DNA from 2 places in the Geobacillus sp. PLS 41 genome. Region 2 is predicted to be linked to the other one. Evidence: predicted binding sites of a transcription regulator. Region 2 holds the regulator's gene; the other holds the start of a gene.
The links. Region 2 encodes Rex, which represses fermentation and respiration genes when NADH is low (regulators of the CRP and FNR family bind a similar motif). Its sites were predicted from a motif close to TTGTGAAATATTTCACAA; they were not measured.

Region 1 (8,096 bases), 1.6 Mb from region 2:
TGTTGTGTTCATCTACGGTTGGAATTGTTTTGGTCATGGGGATGTGCAAAAAGAATTTGTTATGCTTGTAGACGAGTTTGGCTGTGCCAAACGTCCATGAGCCATCAAAATATTGTTCCATGCCTTTTGGTTCGAACGGTACTTTGATTCGTCCTTCTAGCGTATTGACAGAAAATACGCCTTGAACAAGCGAATAATCTCGATTCCAAACGAGATCATATTCAAGTTTTTTAAAGCGAACCAATGTCCATTCGTGACCATTGCTTTTTAGGGAACGGTATCTAGCGATCACCGTTTTAATCACAGATTGCGCCATTTGCGAACGCAAAGCGTAGTTTGATCGAAGTAGACGATAGGTCATGTCGTGTAACTTGGCTTGTACAAGCACTTTTGTGTCAAAAATCACAACAGACACAGCGTTGCACGCTTGTCGATAAGCGGAAAGGGTGGCTTTCAATACTTCTGCTTGTTCCGCTGTTGGGTAAATTTTGATTTTGGCTGTTAACGTCATGTCCATTTGTCTCACCTCTCTTTCACTAAATATATTATATAATATATTATATCTCACATTTCGCACCCTCCCAACGAAAATCGGGAGGATTTTTTATGTCCATCGTCGAATGAATCCTTGACATACAAGGAAAGTGAAGGAGTTTTTCTCTCATGAACGTTCAAGTCAAAAAGGTCTATCGCAATTATTATTTGAATATAATAAGTGCCCTATTCAAGAAACTGGGCCTGCCCCAATTGATTGACCATCTCGTGCCCGTCGATCCGCAGTGCCAAACGCGAGTCAGCGATGCCGTTCAGGCCATCATCTACAATATGTTTGACGGCCGGCAAGCCCTCGTTCACGTGGAACGATGGGCTCAGGAGATCGATCTAGAGAAACTCATCCGTCCCGGTCTCCATCCTTCCTGGTTGAACGACGATGCGTTGGCCCGTCATCTCGATCGCCTGTATGAGGCTGGCATTCACAACGTCATCAGCACTTGCTTGATTCATATTTATCGCAAAGAAGGCCTTTCCCTCCGAGCCTTTCACGCCGATACGACGGACAAGACGGTTTACGGCGCGTATGAATCGGTCTCGTCAGAGGCCCTGCGGATCACGCATGGCTACAACCGGCATCATCGCTGGCAAAAACAGATCGGTTTCGGGCTGATCGGCAACGAGGATGGCATCCCGTTTTACGGCGATGTGCACGACGGCAACCTGCCGGACAAAACGTGGAATCCGGAGGTGCTGTCCCATGTCCACGAACAGCTCAAACAAGCCAAGATGGAAGACGAATGGATTTACGTGGCCGATTCCGCCGCCATGACGAAAGACACTCTGGCGCAGACGAAAGCCGCCAACGCCTTTTTGATCACCCGAGGCCCTTCGTCGCTTCGGATCGTGAAACGGGCATTAGCGGAGGCCGATTCGCCTCACATCCCGTGGAGCGACCCCTTTACGCTGGCGGAGAGAAACGGCGCCACGTACCGGGTATGGGAAACATCCTCCACCTATGAAGGCCACCCCGTTCGGCTGATCGTCGTCGAATCGAGTGCGCTCGACCAGCGAAAAGGAAAGACGCTCGAAAAAGAACGAACCAAAGAAGCGGAGCTTCTTCGCGAGGAACAAGCCCATTGGGAGCGCCACCCTTTCTCGTGCCGGGAAGACGCTGAACAAGCCTTGGCGTCCCTCAAGACGTCCCTTCGCCCACGGTTTCATCAGGTCAAGGCCGCGGTCGAAGAGATCGTACGCCCGAAAAAACGGCGCGGACGGCCGAAAAAAGGGGCGGAACCCGAGATGGAGACGCGGTATCTCTTGCGCCTTGACGTCGAATTCGACCAAAACGCGTGGGAACAGGCAAGACGGAAAGCGTCCCGGTTTGTCCTCGTCACGACCGTTCCGGAGGAATGGAAGGGTCAACAAATGGATGCCCAAGAGATCTTGAAGCTATATAAAGGGCAGATCTCGGTGGAAATGAACTTCGCTTTTTTGAAAGACCCTTTTTTCACGGATGAGATCTATGTCAAAAAGCCAGAACGAGTTGCGGTATTGGGCTATTTGTTTCTGTTGGCCTTGGCGATTTACCGCGTTTTTCAGCGCCGAGTGCGTCAGTTTATTACTCCAGAACACCCGTTGAAGGGTCCTGGAGGCCGCAAGCTGACTCGGCCGACAGGACAGGCGATTTTTCAGCTGTTTCAATATGTGAACGTCGTCCTCCTGGAGCTGCCGGATGGACGCATCCAACGCTCACTGGATCGCTCCCTCACCCCTGAACAACGAAGGATTCTGCAGGGGTTGGGGCTGGATGAGAGCATTTACGTGTAACGTCATACGGAACGACCAGCGATGGTAAAAAAAGGATAGCCATCGCTCGTCGTGTTGGTCAAAAAGTTATTCTGAAAAACTAAATAAAAAATCCTTTGTTTTGACCTTGTTAGGGTGCGAAATGTGAGTTATATCATATATTATATCATATTTTTTAGTGATACAAAAACAAAAAAAGCGATTCCTCCCCCACTTACTCCCTTTGGTCGTTGAAGTGGGGGTCTCCTCGCCAAAGACGATGAACATTCCGTTGGACCGGCTCATTTCCGTCGAGCCGACGCGCATCATCGGTTCCTTTGACCGTCGGGGAGAAGAGGCCATGGTACATACTCGTTGAATCGAGTAGGAGAGGGTGACTAACCCTCGTCCTCTCACACCACCGTACGTACCGTTCGGTATACGGCGGTTCCATTAAGTCTGACGCAGAGATTCATATCGTTGATAAAGACTCTTCAGCCCTTGGCTCTCCCAATAGGAGTTGCCAAGGGCTTTATGCAGGATGGGACTGGCGGCCACTCTCCAATATTTCTTCCGAGTGTTTCCCCATTCATATGCTTTCTGCTTGGGCACTCCTAAACTTTGCAGTTTTCGGACTCTGGTTCTCGGAAGTTTCCACTCTTTCCATTGGCACATGCGCAGCCTTCGTCGAATCCATCCATCTAGTTCTTTGAACACACTTGGGGTCTCTGCTAGCGAAAAGTATCCACACCATCCCAGAATGTATTGATTGAGCTGTTCGATTCGTTCGGGCATGGGAATCGGTTTCGATCGGCTCGTCATGGTGCGTATCCTTTGCTTCATGCGCCGAATGCTTTCCTTTGCAATTCGGATTTTTGGCTCCTTACTTGGGGTGAAGCTAAAACCGAGGAATTTTCTCCTCCACGGACGATCCACTGCCGATTTGGTTTCGTTGACTTTCAGCCGGAGTTTCTTTTCGATGAATGCCGTGATCGATTTCATCACCCGTTCCCCGGCCTTCTTCGTCCTTACGTAGATATTGCAGTCATCCGCATACCGTACAAACTTGTGCCCTCGTTTTTCCAATTCTTTGTCCAGCTCATCCAGGAGAATGTTGGACAGGAGTGGACTGAGCGGCCCTCCTTGTGGAGTCCCCTCTTGTGTTTCCATGACCACCCCGTTGATCATGACCCCTGCCTGTAGATACTTCCGTATCAACTTTAGGAGGATTTTGTCTGGAATTCGTTTCGCTAATATCCCCATCAGTTTGTCATGGTTGACTCGATCAAAGAACTTTTCCAAGTCGATATCTACCACCCATGTATATCCTTCCTGAATATACTGCTTCGCCTTTTTCACCGCGTCGTGTCCTCTTCGACCGGGACGAAACCCGTAGCTGTGTTCCGAAAAGGATGGGTCAAAGATCGGCGTGAGCACTTGGGCGATGGCCTGTTGGATGAACCGGTCTGTCACGGTCGGGATTCCTAGTAACCTGACTCCTCCGTTCGGTTTCGGGATTTCGACCCGTCGGACCGGGCAAGGTTCGTAGGTCCCTTCTTCTAAAGCGTGCCGTATCGCGTCCCAATGTTCCACGAGGTGTCTTCGCAGGTCTTTGACGGACATTCCATCGGTTCCATGGGACCCTTTATTCTTTTCCACTTGTTTGAGTGCTCGCAGGAGATTCTCTCGTGACATTACCTGTTTCATCCACATTCCGATTCTTCCTCTCTACGTGAACGGTCCGTTCTATTTGTGCCATCTTCTTCTCCACCCTCTTGAGGTTCCCCATGGACTTCACCATTTCCCCCCTCAAGCAGGCCCTTTCGGGTTATCTGCTTCATCAAAGAAGATGAACGCCTAGTGGCCGTTCTCCTTCATGGTTCGGTCCTTCCCCTTCTATCTAAGCTAGACGGGTACTATGACCTCTGCTGACTTCTGTCCGTTCAGCGTTGGATCGCTCCAACGGTTGCCAAGCGCACTTGGCTTCCCGGACAGACCTCCCCGGGTAAGAGTGCAGTCTTTCCTTCCATCCATCTGCTTCATTTACTCGGTATCACCTTCGGCAGAAAGGGCTTCGTTTTGTCGTGCAAACTCACCCAATGATACCCAGCCTCCTATGAAGTTCGTGTTCCTCAGACCGGAAGTTTGCCGCCCGCTTCCTTCAGATTCTGCGTCGCCGCAGACACCCTTGCGTTAAGCTAACTGCTACTTCTGCCTTCGCAGTTCGGGACTTTCACCCTATAGACTGCACCCATGCCGGGCGCACACGGAGGGCACGCGTCTTTGGGCGCGTGTTTTTTTGATGGTGGTCGGCTGTTTCTGCCTGCGGTCTGTTCTGTTGCGCTGGGCTCTATACCCAATGAAGGCGGCATTCGCGTTGCGATGTGCCAGGGAGCGGAATGGTTTTTGTTGCATAGGCAAAGACTATCTTTTAGAATGGAAAGGACGAACGACTGACCATAAGGGGGAAGGGACATGCATGGCAAACGGATTGCCTTGTGCGCGTCACGCAAACTGGACGAAATGACAACGCTTATTGAAAAGCAAGGAGGAACGGCCATCATTCGTCCGGCGCAAGGGACCGTCTTTTCAAAGGGAAGCGAACTGGGAGAGGAAATGCGAACCGTCATCGCCATGCGGCCGGACTGGATCGTATTTACGACGGGAATCGGCTTTGAGGCGCTGTTGGAAGCGGCCGACCGGGAGGGAATGGCTGCTCAATGGCATCGAACGATCAAGGAAGCGAACGTGGCTGCCCGCGGCTATAAAACGGTGACGGCGTTGAAACAAATCGGCGTCACCCCGGTGGCCGCAAGCGAGGACGGGACGACGAAAGGGTTGATTGCTGCTCTTTATGGGCACGACTTTGCGGAAAAAAACGTTGTTGTACAGCTGTACGGCGATACCGCGCCAGCCTTGAAGCAGTTTTTTCTTGAACAAGGCGCTTTGTATACGGAATTGTTGCCATACCGGCATATCGCTCCGGATGAGGAGACACTGGCGACATTGTATAAAGAAATCGTCGGGCGCGAAGTCGATGCCGTCTGTTTTACATCGGCGATGCAAGTCCGCTTTTTCTTTTCGTTCGCCCGCGAGAAAAAAGAGATTGCACCGCTGCTTGACGCGTTTCGCACCGATGTCGTGGCCTGCGCCGTTGGCAAAGTGACAAAAGAAGCATTGGAAGAAGAGGGAGTCGATCGCGTCATCGCCCCGGAACATGAGCGGATGGGAGCGATGATTGTGACGCTTGCCCGTTATTTTCAACAATAAGCCCTGTTGAGGGTTGTTTTATATGAAAGGGCGGGGCGAGCATGAAACGAAGCTCATTCCAGCAGATGGCGAGCACGGTTCGGCGGGGATTTGCTACGGCGCGTCGCTCATGGGGGCGAGCGTGCTGTTTTTTTTGCGCTTGCCTGTCGGCGGTGTGATATGACTCACAACGATGGAGATGCTGCACACAGTATAATGGAAACAACGGACGGATCATAAAAAGGAGGAATTGATGATGCATTCATTTTGCCATATGGGCGGCCCTGAAGGGGTGAAATTATGCGCCGGTCTGGCGCAATTAAAACAAGAACACGGCCCGCTGCGCGCCCAAATGGAGCAGCTGCTTGCCGCAGCGGAGGCGATCGGCCGCGGGGAAAATGACCGCAACTGGCGTGAGCCGCTCGCTGATTTGAGAGAAAAAGTTGAATCGTTCGTCGCCGCCCTAGATCCGCATTCGGAGCGGGAAGAAGGCGTATTGTTCCCAATGATGGCTCGGTACATCGGGCGGACGACCGGCCCTATCGCCGTTATGGAATACGAACACGAACAGGCGAAAACGCGCCTTTCCATGTTTTTAGAAAAGACCGCCCAGCTGCCGGAGAACATCGACAGCAGGCAGGCGTTGACGCTTGCCGGCGCGGTGATTGAGGCGTATCATATTTTGGATGAGCACTTCATGAAAGAGGAGAACGTGCTCTTCCCGATGGCCGAGCAGTTGTTGTCCGATGCGGAGAAAGAGGAGCTGTTTGCGCGCATTAACTAAGTAACAAATGGAAAACAGGATGCCCCAAACGACGGGCATCCTGTTTTTTATTATTGGTTCATTTGTTGGCAGGTTGTTATGCGATCGTTAGGGTATGCGGAAGCGCACGTTGTTTCGTTCCCGCCGCCGTTAAAGTTGACAGGCAGGCTGTTAGGCAATCGGTTTGCCCCCTCCGCCTGTTCAGTTTAGGGTTCCTGATGTGACGCCCGCCGCTCGCTTACTTGGCGCGGTTGACCGGCTCTGCTTGTTTTGGCATTCGCTTTCGATAGACGACGTAGCTGCGCTGCAAGTAGCGGAGCGGGAAGCTGAATACGTGAACGAGACGGGTGAACGGCCAGACGGCGAACAAACCGAATGCAGCGAGAATATGAATCTGAAACCAAAGCGGCACCGCTTCCATATAAGCTGGGTTCGGACGGAACGTAAGAAGGCCGCGAAACCACGGGCCGATTGTCGTCCGGTAATCAAACCCGTGCGAATCGATGTTCAGAAACGTCGACGACAACCCGCTGGCGATCACGACAAGCAAAAATCCGAGCGCGACCCAGTCGCCGGTGCTGCTTGTCACCCGTACGCGCTTGACCGTCAAGCGGCGGCGAAAAAGGATCACGAAACCAACGAAGGCCGCCAAGCCGGCCGGAATGCCGCCTGCCAAGGCGAGGGCGTGGTACATCTCTTCTGTCACGCCAAGCGCCTCGTAAAACGGCTCGGGAATGAGAATGCCCATCACGTGGCCGACAAACACGAACAAAATGCCCCAGTGAAAGAGAAGGCTTCCAAGGCGCAACTGCCGTTTTTCAAGCAGTTCGCTTGATTTGGATGTCCAGCCAAACTGGTCGCGCTGGTAGCGCCAAATATGGCCGGCGACAAATAGGACAAGCGCCAAATACGGAACAATCACCCAGAGAAATTGGCTGGCCATGCCGTTGCACCTCCTTTCGGGAGCGGCGTCACGCCGAGTTGAGTGAATGTGTGATTGAGCGCGTCAAACAGCTGTGCATACGGGCTGCCTGCCGCTGCCAGCCGGTCGCCGATTTCGCGGATATGGCCGGCATAATCGGCGAGCAAGGCGGTCGTATGCTCTTGATCTGCATAGGCCATCCATTCAAGCATGAGCGGCAAGTAGTCGGGCAGCTCGTGATCGGAGACGGCGAATCCGGCCGCCTCGTAGCGCGCTTTTAAGGCGACGAGTTCGATTCCGCGCTCCCGCTGCTCGCCGTTTGTCATATACGTCAAGTACAAATTCGTTTTTTTGCCGAAATCAAATGTTTCGACATATTGCTCCATCCGCTCTCGAGCCGGGGTGACCGCGAGCTGTTCGGCCACTGCCAAAAGCGGCGCACGGACGGTTTCATCGTCAAGCGAGCGGATGGCGTCTAGGCAGTCAGGAAGCGATTCGGCCCACTGTTCGTCCGGGTAAGACAACAAATACGATACACATAGAAAGACCGTTTGTTGTTGTTCGCTGTTCATCGTAAATCCTCCATTTCATTGTTGAAGGGGCGGGGCTCGCCTTCTTTCTCCTTTTACAGCGTGCCGCAAGCGCCCGGGCCGCCGGCAAATGCAAGCCCGCAGCTGCCTTGTTCCGCGTACAAGTCAGCGACTTCTTCGCGGTGCGATGCTGGAATGACGAAGCGGTCTTCGTATTTGGCAATCGCGAGCAAACGGTACATCTCTTCAATGTCTTCACGGCTTAAGCCGAGCGATTCAATGAGGCGGATGTCCGGCTGTTTGTTCGTTTGTTTCGCCCGCATATACGAACGCATGGCCGCCATTTTTTTCA
Region 2 (8,096 bases):
CGGAACTAGACAGCGAAAAGCGCAGGCGAGCGGCGGCGAGCCGGAGCTGGACAATGCGAAAAGCGCAGGCGAGCGGCTTCTTCCGACGGTTATCTAGTTTTGAAGGAATGAATTTCCTTCTTGACATTGTTTGTTTTTCAAGTATAATAAATGATGTCAAAATCCAACCGCTTGCCTAGTGGCTATGGCGGAGGGGAAACACCCGTTCCCATCCCGAACACGGAAGTTAAGCCCTCCAGCGCCGATGGTAGTTGGGGCCAGCGCCCCTGCAAGAGTAGGTCGCTGCTAGGCAGCTTCATTCACCAGGGAGTTTCGACACGCCTCATTCCCTTTTTCTTTTTAGGGGCGATTGCGCAACAGGGCGATCTGTCAGCGAGCCAAAAGGCTGCGCGGGATCGTCCTTTTTGTTTTTCCTTTTCTCCTATGCCTATTTTTCGTTTTGGAAGTGGCGGCAAGATGTTCGGATATGATACAATTTCAAAAGCAAGAGTGAAGATGATAAAAGGGGATAAGGTAGAACAAAATGAAAAAAATTGAAATTTTGGTGCATTCTCCGGAAGAAACGAAGTCGGTGGCCCGCCGGCTGGCGGAACATCTTGAGCCGGGAATGGTCATCGCATTAGAAGGTGATCTCGGGGCGGGAAAGACGACGTTTACGAAAGGTCTTGCTGAAGGGCTGGGCATTACGCAAACGGTCAATAGCCCGACGTTTACCATTATTAAGCAATATGATGGTCGGCTTCCGCTTTATCATATGGATGTATACCGACTTGAAGATGAATGGGAAGATCTTGGATTTGACGAATATTTTGCTGGCGATGGCGTCACGGTTGTTGAATGGGCGCATTTGATCGCCGGCCAGTTGCCTGAGGAACGGCTGACCGTTTTCTTGTTTCATCGTGGCGGCGATGAGCGGTTGCTTCACTTTGAGCCGTCGGGGGAGCGTTATGAACAGTTGTGCAAGGAGATTTTTCCGTCATGAAAGTATTGGGAATTGATACATCGAATATGCCGCTTGGCATTGCGTTGGTAGATGGTGATGTCGTGAAAGGGGAATTCATCACCAATGTGAAAAAAGACCATTCATCCCGGGCGATGCCAGCCATTGAGTTGTTGCTTCGACGATGTGACGTTGCTCCAAAAGATCTCGATTTAATCGTTGTAGCGAAAGGGCCGGGGTCGTATACCGGGGTGCGGATCGGCGTGACGATTGCGAAAACGCTTGCCTGGTCGCTCGGTATTCCGATCGCCGGAGTGTCGAGCCTTGAGGTGCTCGCCGCCAATGGCCGTTATTTTCCTGGGGTGATCGTTCCGCTGTTTGACGCACGGCGCGGACAAATTTACACCGGGCTTTATCGCTACGAAGGCGGTGCGCTCCGCTGTCTTGAGGAGGACCGGATTGTGGCGGCGGATGAGTGGGCGCGTCGGTTGAGCGAGCGGGAAGAGGATGTATTGTTCATTGGTGCGGATGCACCGCTATATCGTGATTTGTTTCGAAGTCATTTAGGCGAACGGGTTCACGTGGCCCCGCCGTCTTTGGCGTTGCCGCGTCCGAGCGAGTTGGTGATGCTAGGCAAACAAAAAGAGCGCGAGAACGCCCATGTGTTTGTGCCGAACTACCTCCGCCTTGCCGAGGCGGAGGCGAAATGGCTCGCGAAACAAAAAGGGGAACAGAACGATGGGGATCAATGTTCAATTTCGGCCAATGACCATTCATGACATTGATGAAGTCGTGCAAGTCGAGCGGGCATCGTTTACTTCGCCTTGGAGCCGTGAATCGTTTTACAACGAGCTCATGTACAACCGCTACGCCAAATATATCGTCATGGTGTACAACGGGCGGATCATCGGGTATGGTGGGATGTGGCTTGTCATCGATGAGGCGCATGTGACGAATGTAGCCGTGTTGCCGCAGTTTCGTGGGCAAAAGCTTGGTGAAGCGCTCATGCGGCGCTTGATGGACATGGCCAGGCAGCACGGGGCGGCGACGATGACGCTTGAGGTGCGCGTGTCCAATCATGTTGCCCAGTCGCTGTACCGAAAGCTAGGGTTTCGCAACGGAGGCATTCGCAAACGGTATTATCCGGATAACTTTGAAGACGCGTTAGTCATGTGGGTGAAGCTGAGATGAATGAGGACGTATATGTATTAGGCATTGAAACGAGCTGCGATGAAACGGCGGCAGCAGTCGTGAAAAACGGAAGAGAGGTTTTATCGAATGTAGTGGCGTCGCAAATGGAAAGCCATCGGCGGTTTGGCGGCGTCGTGCCGGAAATTGCTTCCCGCCATCATGTGGAGCAAATTACGCTCGTTATTGAAGAAGCGATGCAGCAGGCCGGCGTATCGTTTGCGGGCCTTGATGCGGTGGCGGTGACGGCCGGACCGGGGCTTGTCGGAGCGCTTCTTGTCGGGGTCAACGCGGCGAAAGCGTTAGCGTTTGCCCATGGATTGCCGCTTATTGGGGTGCATCATATCGCCGGTCATATTTACGCCAATCAATTAGTGGCTGAAATGAAGTTTCCGCTGTTGGCGCTCGTCGTTTCCGGTGGTCATACGGAACTCGTGTTCATGAAGGAGCATGGGAATTTTGCGGTGATCGGTGAAACGCGCGATGACGCTGCCGGTGAGGCGTATGACAAGGTGGCGCGGGCTTTAGGCCTTCCGTACCCAGGAGGACCGCACATCGACCGGCTGGCTCATGAGGGAGAGCCAGTGATTGATTTGCCGCGAGCGTGGCTTGAGGAAGGTTCGTATGATTTCAGCTTCAGCGGCTTAAAATCGGCGGTTCTCAATGCGCTCCACAACGCGAAGCAGCGCGGCGAGGAGATCGATCCGAGACAGATGGCCGCGAGCTTTCAGGCCAGCGTCGTCGATGTGCTGGTGACGAAAACGGTGCAGGCCGCCAAAGAATACCGCGTACGGCAAGTGCTGCTCGCCGGGGGGGTGGCGGCCAACCGCGGGCTGCGGGCTGCACTGCAGGATAAAATGAAAGAGCTCCCCGATGTGGAGCTTGTCATCCCGCCGTTATCGCTATGCACCGATAATGCTGCGATGATTGCCGTTGCGGGAACAGTGTTATATCAACAAGGAAAGCGGGCTGATTTGGCGCTCAACGCCAATCCAAGCTTGCCGCTTGTCTAGGCAGTTGGCTGAAACGCGAAAGACACCGAAGGGCGATCCGTTTGCGGCAGGCAAACGGATCGTCCTTTTTGTTTTCATGTGAAAAAAGTTTGTGTATATTTTTATCCACAAATCTGTGGACAATGTGGAAAAAGCGGTAAAACATGATCAACATAAGAAAAACAATACACAGCGATTTTTGTGCAAAAGGAAGATGTTTTTTGTGGATAATGTGGAAAAGTTGGTGAATAACTTATATTCCATGGTGGAAATTGTGGATTCTTTTGTGGATAATGTGACTAACTAAAGAACAACCCGCCGAAACTAGAGGCGGGTTGTCGGTTATAGTGAAGTATAAAGCTGTTCCCATTCGGCCAATAACGTTTCGACTCGCTGCTTCCGCTCGTCGTTTTCTTGCGTCAATCGTTGCATCGTCTCATAGTCGCCGTAAACGGATGGATCACAAAGTTTTTGCTCGATCTCAGCGATTTGTGCTTCAAGCGCTGCAATCTCGGCTTCGATTTCATCCAAGCGGCGTTGGCGCTGGCGCCGTCGTTTTTTTTCCTCTTTTTCTTGCTCGTATGTCGTTTTGGCAGAATCACTTGCCGTTTCTGTCGGGCGGACGTTCAGGAGCGCCAATTCGCGCATTTCTTCTTTTTTGGCGATGTAGTAATCATAGTCGCCTAAGTATTCCGTTAGGCCTCCGCTGGAAAGTTCAAACACCTTTGTTGCGATTCGGTTGATGAAATAGCGGTCGTGGGAAACGAACAAAATCGTTCCCGGGTAGTCGATGAGCGCTTGCTCGAGCACTTCTTTGCTGTCAAGGTCGAGATGGTTTGTCGGTTCGTCCAAAAGAAGGACATTTGCTTTTTGCAGCATCAGCTTGGCGAGCGAAAGGCGTGCTTTCTCCCCGCCGCTTAAAGCGGAGACCGGTTTTAAAACGTCATCGCCGGAAAACAGGAAGTTGCCGAGCACGGTGCGAATTTCTTTTTCCGTCTTTTCGGGGTAGGCGTCCCACAGCTCGTCAAGCACCCGTTTGTTCGATGACAAATCAGCTTGGTCTTGATCGTAATAGCCGATTTGGACGTTTGCGCCGTAGCGGAGCTCTCCTGTTTGGATAGGGAGTTTTCGGGCGATCGCCTTCAGCAATGTCGACTTGCCGATGCCGTTCGGCCCGACTAGGGCGACGCTTTCGCCGCGCGTGATGCGGAAGCTGATTTGGCGGATGATGGGTGCACCGTCGTCATAGCCAACGGCTATGTCTTCAGCGGTGAGCACTTCATAGCCGCTCGGTCGATCGATCGAGAACGAAAAGGAGGCTGATTTTTCATCGCCGACAGGCCGTTCGAGCCGTTCTATTTTTTCCAGTTGCTTTCGCCGGCTTTGCGCCCGTTTGGCCGTCGAGGCACGTGCGATGTTGCGCTGGATGAAGTCTTGGAGTCGGGCGATTTCTTCTTGCTGTTTCTCGTACCGTCTTAACTCTTGTTCGTATTGCTCGGCCCGCAACTCCAAATAGCGGCTGTAGTTGCCGGCATAGTGTTTGAGCGTGGCATTCGACAGTTCGTATACGTCGGTGACGATTTTGTCTAAAAAGTAGCGGTCGTGGGAAACAACCAGGACGGCACCGGGATAGGCTTGCAAGTACTGCTCCAGCCAGGCAAGCGTCTCAAGATCCAAATGGTTCGTCGGCTCGTCCAAAATCAATAAATCCGGCTTGGACAACAGCAATTTCCCAAGGGCAAGCCGCGTCCGCTGTCCGCCGCTTAACGACGAGACCGGCGTAGTTTTATAATCATATGAGGAAAACTGCAGCCCGTGCAAAACGGAGCGGATGTCGGCTTCGTATTGGTAGCCGCCTTGTTCTTTGTATTGTTCTTGCAGCTCGTCATACATTTTCAGCGTTTTTTCATAGCGAGCGGGATCGGCGAGTACGTCCGGGTCGCCGAGTTGCATGCTGAGTTCGGCGAGCTGTTTTTCGAGTCCTAGAAGCGGGGTGAATACCTCAAGCATTTCGTCCCAAATGGAACGCGGCGAGTCGAGCCCGCTGTTTTGCGCCAAATAGCCGATTTTGATATGGTTTGGTTTGATGATTTTGCCGCTGTCGAAAGAGAGTTCACCGGCGATGATTTTCAACAATGTCGATTTTCCCGCTCCGTTGCGGCCGACAAGGGCGATTCGGTCGCGGGACTGTATTTCTAGTTTTATATTCGATAAAATAAGGTCAGCGCCGAAATATTTCGTGAGCCCGTGCACTTGCAAAATGATCATGTCCGTCACCTCGCGAATAGTTTAACGCAAGTCGCGAAAACGGTCAAAGACGAATGATGAAAAATCGTGTATAGTGTATAAATGGAGGAGATTGTATTGTCATCGTTCACTCATTTCAATGAACAAGGGCGCGCGAAAATGGTTGATATTACGCACAAAGAAGATACTGTGCGAGTGGCTGTGGCGCAAACGAGCGTGACTGTCAGCCGGGAAATTTACGAAAAAATGACGAGCAATGCGATCGAGAAAGGGGATGTGCTCGCCGTCGCTCAAGTGGCGGGGGTGATGGCGGCGAAGAAGACAGCTGACCTTATTCCAATGTGTCACCCGCTTATGTTAAAGGGTGTGGACATTGCTTTTGCTTGGGAAAACGATGGAGAAGCGCATAAGCTCGTCATCACGGCAACGGTGAAAACGAAAGGGAGCACAGGAGTGGAAATGGAAGCGCTGACGGCCGCTTCGGTCTGTGCGTTGACAGTGTACGATATGTGCAAGGCGCTTGATAAAGGAATGGTCATCGGTCCGACGTATTTGGTCGAAAAAACGGGCGGGAAGTCTGGCCATTACCGACGGAAAACCGATTAGCTAGGGGATGAGATCATGAGCAACGAACAACCGAAAATTCCGCAGGCAACCGCCAAACGGCTGCCGCTTTACTATCGGTTTTTGAAAAACTTGCACGCTTCCGGCAAGCAACGCGTCTCCTCTGCCGAGTTGAGCGAGGCGGTGAAAGTCGATCCGGCGACGATCCGCCGCGATTTCTCCTATTTTGGCGCGCTTGGTAAAAAGGGATACGGGTATAATGTCAATTATTTGTTGTCGTTTTTCCGCCGGACGCTTGAAGAGGATGAGGTGACCGAAGTCGCCTTGTTTGGCGTCGGCAATTTAGGCACCGCCTTTTTAAACTATAATTTTTCGAAAAACAACAATACGAAAATCGTGATGGCGTTTGATGTCGATGAGCGGAAAGTAGGAACGACAGTCGGCGGGGTGCCGGTCTATCATCTCGATGAGTTGGAGGAGCGGCTTCACGAAAACATCCCGGTCGCCATTTTAACCGTGCCGGCCGCCGCGGCTCAAGCGCTGACCGACCGCCTTGTCGCCCAAGGAATTAAAGGCATTTTAAACTTTACTCCGGCGCGGTTGAACGTGCCGAACCATATTCGCGTCCATCATATCGATTTAGCCATTGAGCTGCAGTCGCTCGTCTATTTTTTGAAAAACTATCCATCGCCATCGTAAAAGGAGAGAACAACACATGAAATATTTGTTGCTCGTTGCTGTGATTTTGTTGCTGTTTGGCACGAAAAAGCTGCCAGAATTAGGGCGGTCGTTCGGCCAGTCGCTTCGCGAGTTTAAAGACGCCACAAAAGGGCTCGCTGATGACGAAGAAACGAAAACCGACCGATGACAAGGCAGGATGGAGAAACAATGAATGACAAAGAAATGTCGGTGTATGAGCATCTGGGTGAACTGCGAAAACGGCTCATCATCGTGCTCATCTTTTTTGCTGCGGCGCTTGTCGTTAGTTTCTTTTTTGTCGATGATGTCATTTTGTATTTGCAGCGAACGGCCGAGGCGAAGCATTTGACCATGAACGCCTTCCGCCTCACCGATCCGATTAAAGTGTATTTTCAGTTTGCCTTTGTCATCGCAGCTGTGCTGTCGGCTCCGGTGCTGTTGTATCAAATTTGGGCGTTTGTCAGCCCCGGTCTGTATGAAAAAGAGCGGAAAGTGACGTTAAGCTATATCCCGGCGTCGATCGTTCTTTTTTTAGCAGGCGTCAGCTTCGCTTATTTCGTCTTGTTTCCGTTTGTCGTTCGATTTATGAGCCAGCTGGCTGACCAACTAGGGGTTCAACAAATGATCGGCATTAATGAATATTTTCAGTTTTTGCTTCAGCTCGTGCTGCCGTTTGGCATCGTATTTCAGCTTCCGATTGTTGTGCTGTTTTTTACCCGCTTAGGGCTTATTACGCCGCAGCTTCTTGTTCGCATCCGCAAGTATGCGTATTTAGCGCTGCTTATTTTAGCGGCGGTCATTACGCCGCCGGATGTGTTGTCGCAAGTGATCGTCATGATTCCGCTCACCATTTTGTATGAAGGAAGCATTTGGGTGGCGCGCATCGGCTATCGGAAAGCGCAGCGAGCAGTCGAGCAGGAAGGCAATGAGTGAGGCGGGACGAAAAACATTGAGAGGAAAGCGAGCAAGGCCGGGCCAAACGAAGGGGCTGTCTCAAAAGCCGCAAAACAGGGTTTTGAGGCCGGCCTCTTGTTTTTTTGTTTCCATTTTCACGATATGATCGCCGTCATGGGATTGATGTTCTGGTCCCTTCCCGCGCGAATCACGGGAAGGGGGTCAGCGTTTTGAGGCGAAAAGAAGGCGAAGGGCGGTGCCGAAATCAAAGGCAGCGAGCGCCGCTAAAGCGATGGTGGAGACGTTCCAAACCGTTTCATGAGCACTTTCGATGGCCAAATACGTAAACATTGAGCCTAAGACGAAATACAGAAGCGAAAACAGCCGAGGGTTTCGCATCATAGCCAAACCCTCCAAACGGCGAGCGGCAGCTCGGACTGGCGCATCATTTTCTCAATCTCGTCGGCCAATAGCGTCTGCATGACGACGACGAACGTATTCATGGCGACATGGGCGAAAATCGGTACGAAAATGCGTCCGGTTTTTGCGTATAAAAACGCGAATACCATCCC

Region 1: a site for Rex is predicted at 5,703-5,720, ahead of ACVX3G_RS11195 (hemerythrin domain-containing protein). Genes of this name have one in related genera too.

The regions. Positions count from the first base shown of each region.
Region 1 covers NZ_CM151395.1:2,238,911-2,247,006, forward strand. The annotation lists gene ACVX3G_RS11170 (RNA-guided endonuclease InsQ/TnpB family protein) at 1-517, opposite strand, end outside; gene ACVX3G_RS11175 (IS1634 family transposase) at 664-2,322, shown strand; gene ltrA (group II intron reverse transcriptase/maturase) at 2,734-3,993, opposite strand; gene ACVX3G_RS11185 (uroporphyrinogen-III synthase) at 4,756-5,550, shown strand; partial or broken gene ACVX3G_RS11190 (pyruvate synthase alpha chain) at 5,573-5,674, shown strand; gene ACVX3G_RS11195 (hemerythrin domain-containing protein) at 5,786-6,313, shown strand; gene narI (respiratory nitrate reductase subunit gamma) at 6,531-7,235, opposite strand; gene narJ (nitrate reductase molybdenum cofactor assembly chaperone) at 7,211-7,786, opposite strand; gene narH (nitrate reductase subunit beta) at 7,840-8,096, opposite strand, start outside.
Region 2 covers NZ_CM151395.1:310,429-318,524, reverse strand. The annotation lists rRNA gene rrf (5S ribosomal RNA) at 175-291, shown strand; gene tsaE (tRNA (adenosine(37)-N6)-threonylcarbamoyltransferase complex ATPase subunit type 1 TsaE) at 524-982, shown strand; gene tsaB (tRNA (adenosine(37)-N6)-threonylcarbamoyltransferase complex dimerization subunit type 1 TsaB) at 979-1,719, shown strand; gene rimI (ribosomal protein S18-alanine N-acetyltransferase) at 1,679-2,131, shown strand; gene tsaD (tRNA (adenosine(37)-N6)-threonylcarbamoyltransferase complex transferase subunit TsaD) at 2,128-3,141, shown strand; gene ACVX3G_RS01375 (ABC-F family ATP-binding cassette domain-containing protein) at 3,463-5,388, opposite strand; gene moaC (cyclic pyranopterin monophosphate synthase MoaC) at 5,485-5,973, shown strand; gene ACVX3G_RS01365 (redox-sensing transcriptional repressor Rex) at 5,989-6,630, shown strand; gene tatA (twin-arginine translocase TatA/TatE family subunit) at 6,647-6,799, shown strand; gene tatC (twin-arginine translocase subunit TatC) at 6,820-7,563, shown strand; gene ACVX3G_RS01350 (YdiK family protein) at 7,747-7,926, opposite strand; gene ACVX3G_RS01345 (lysostaphin resistance A-like protein) at 7,923-8,096, opposite strand, start outside.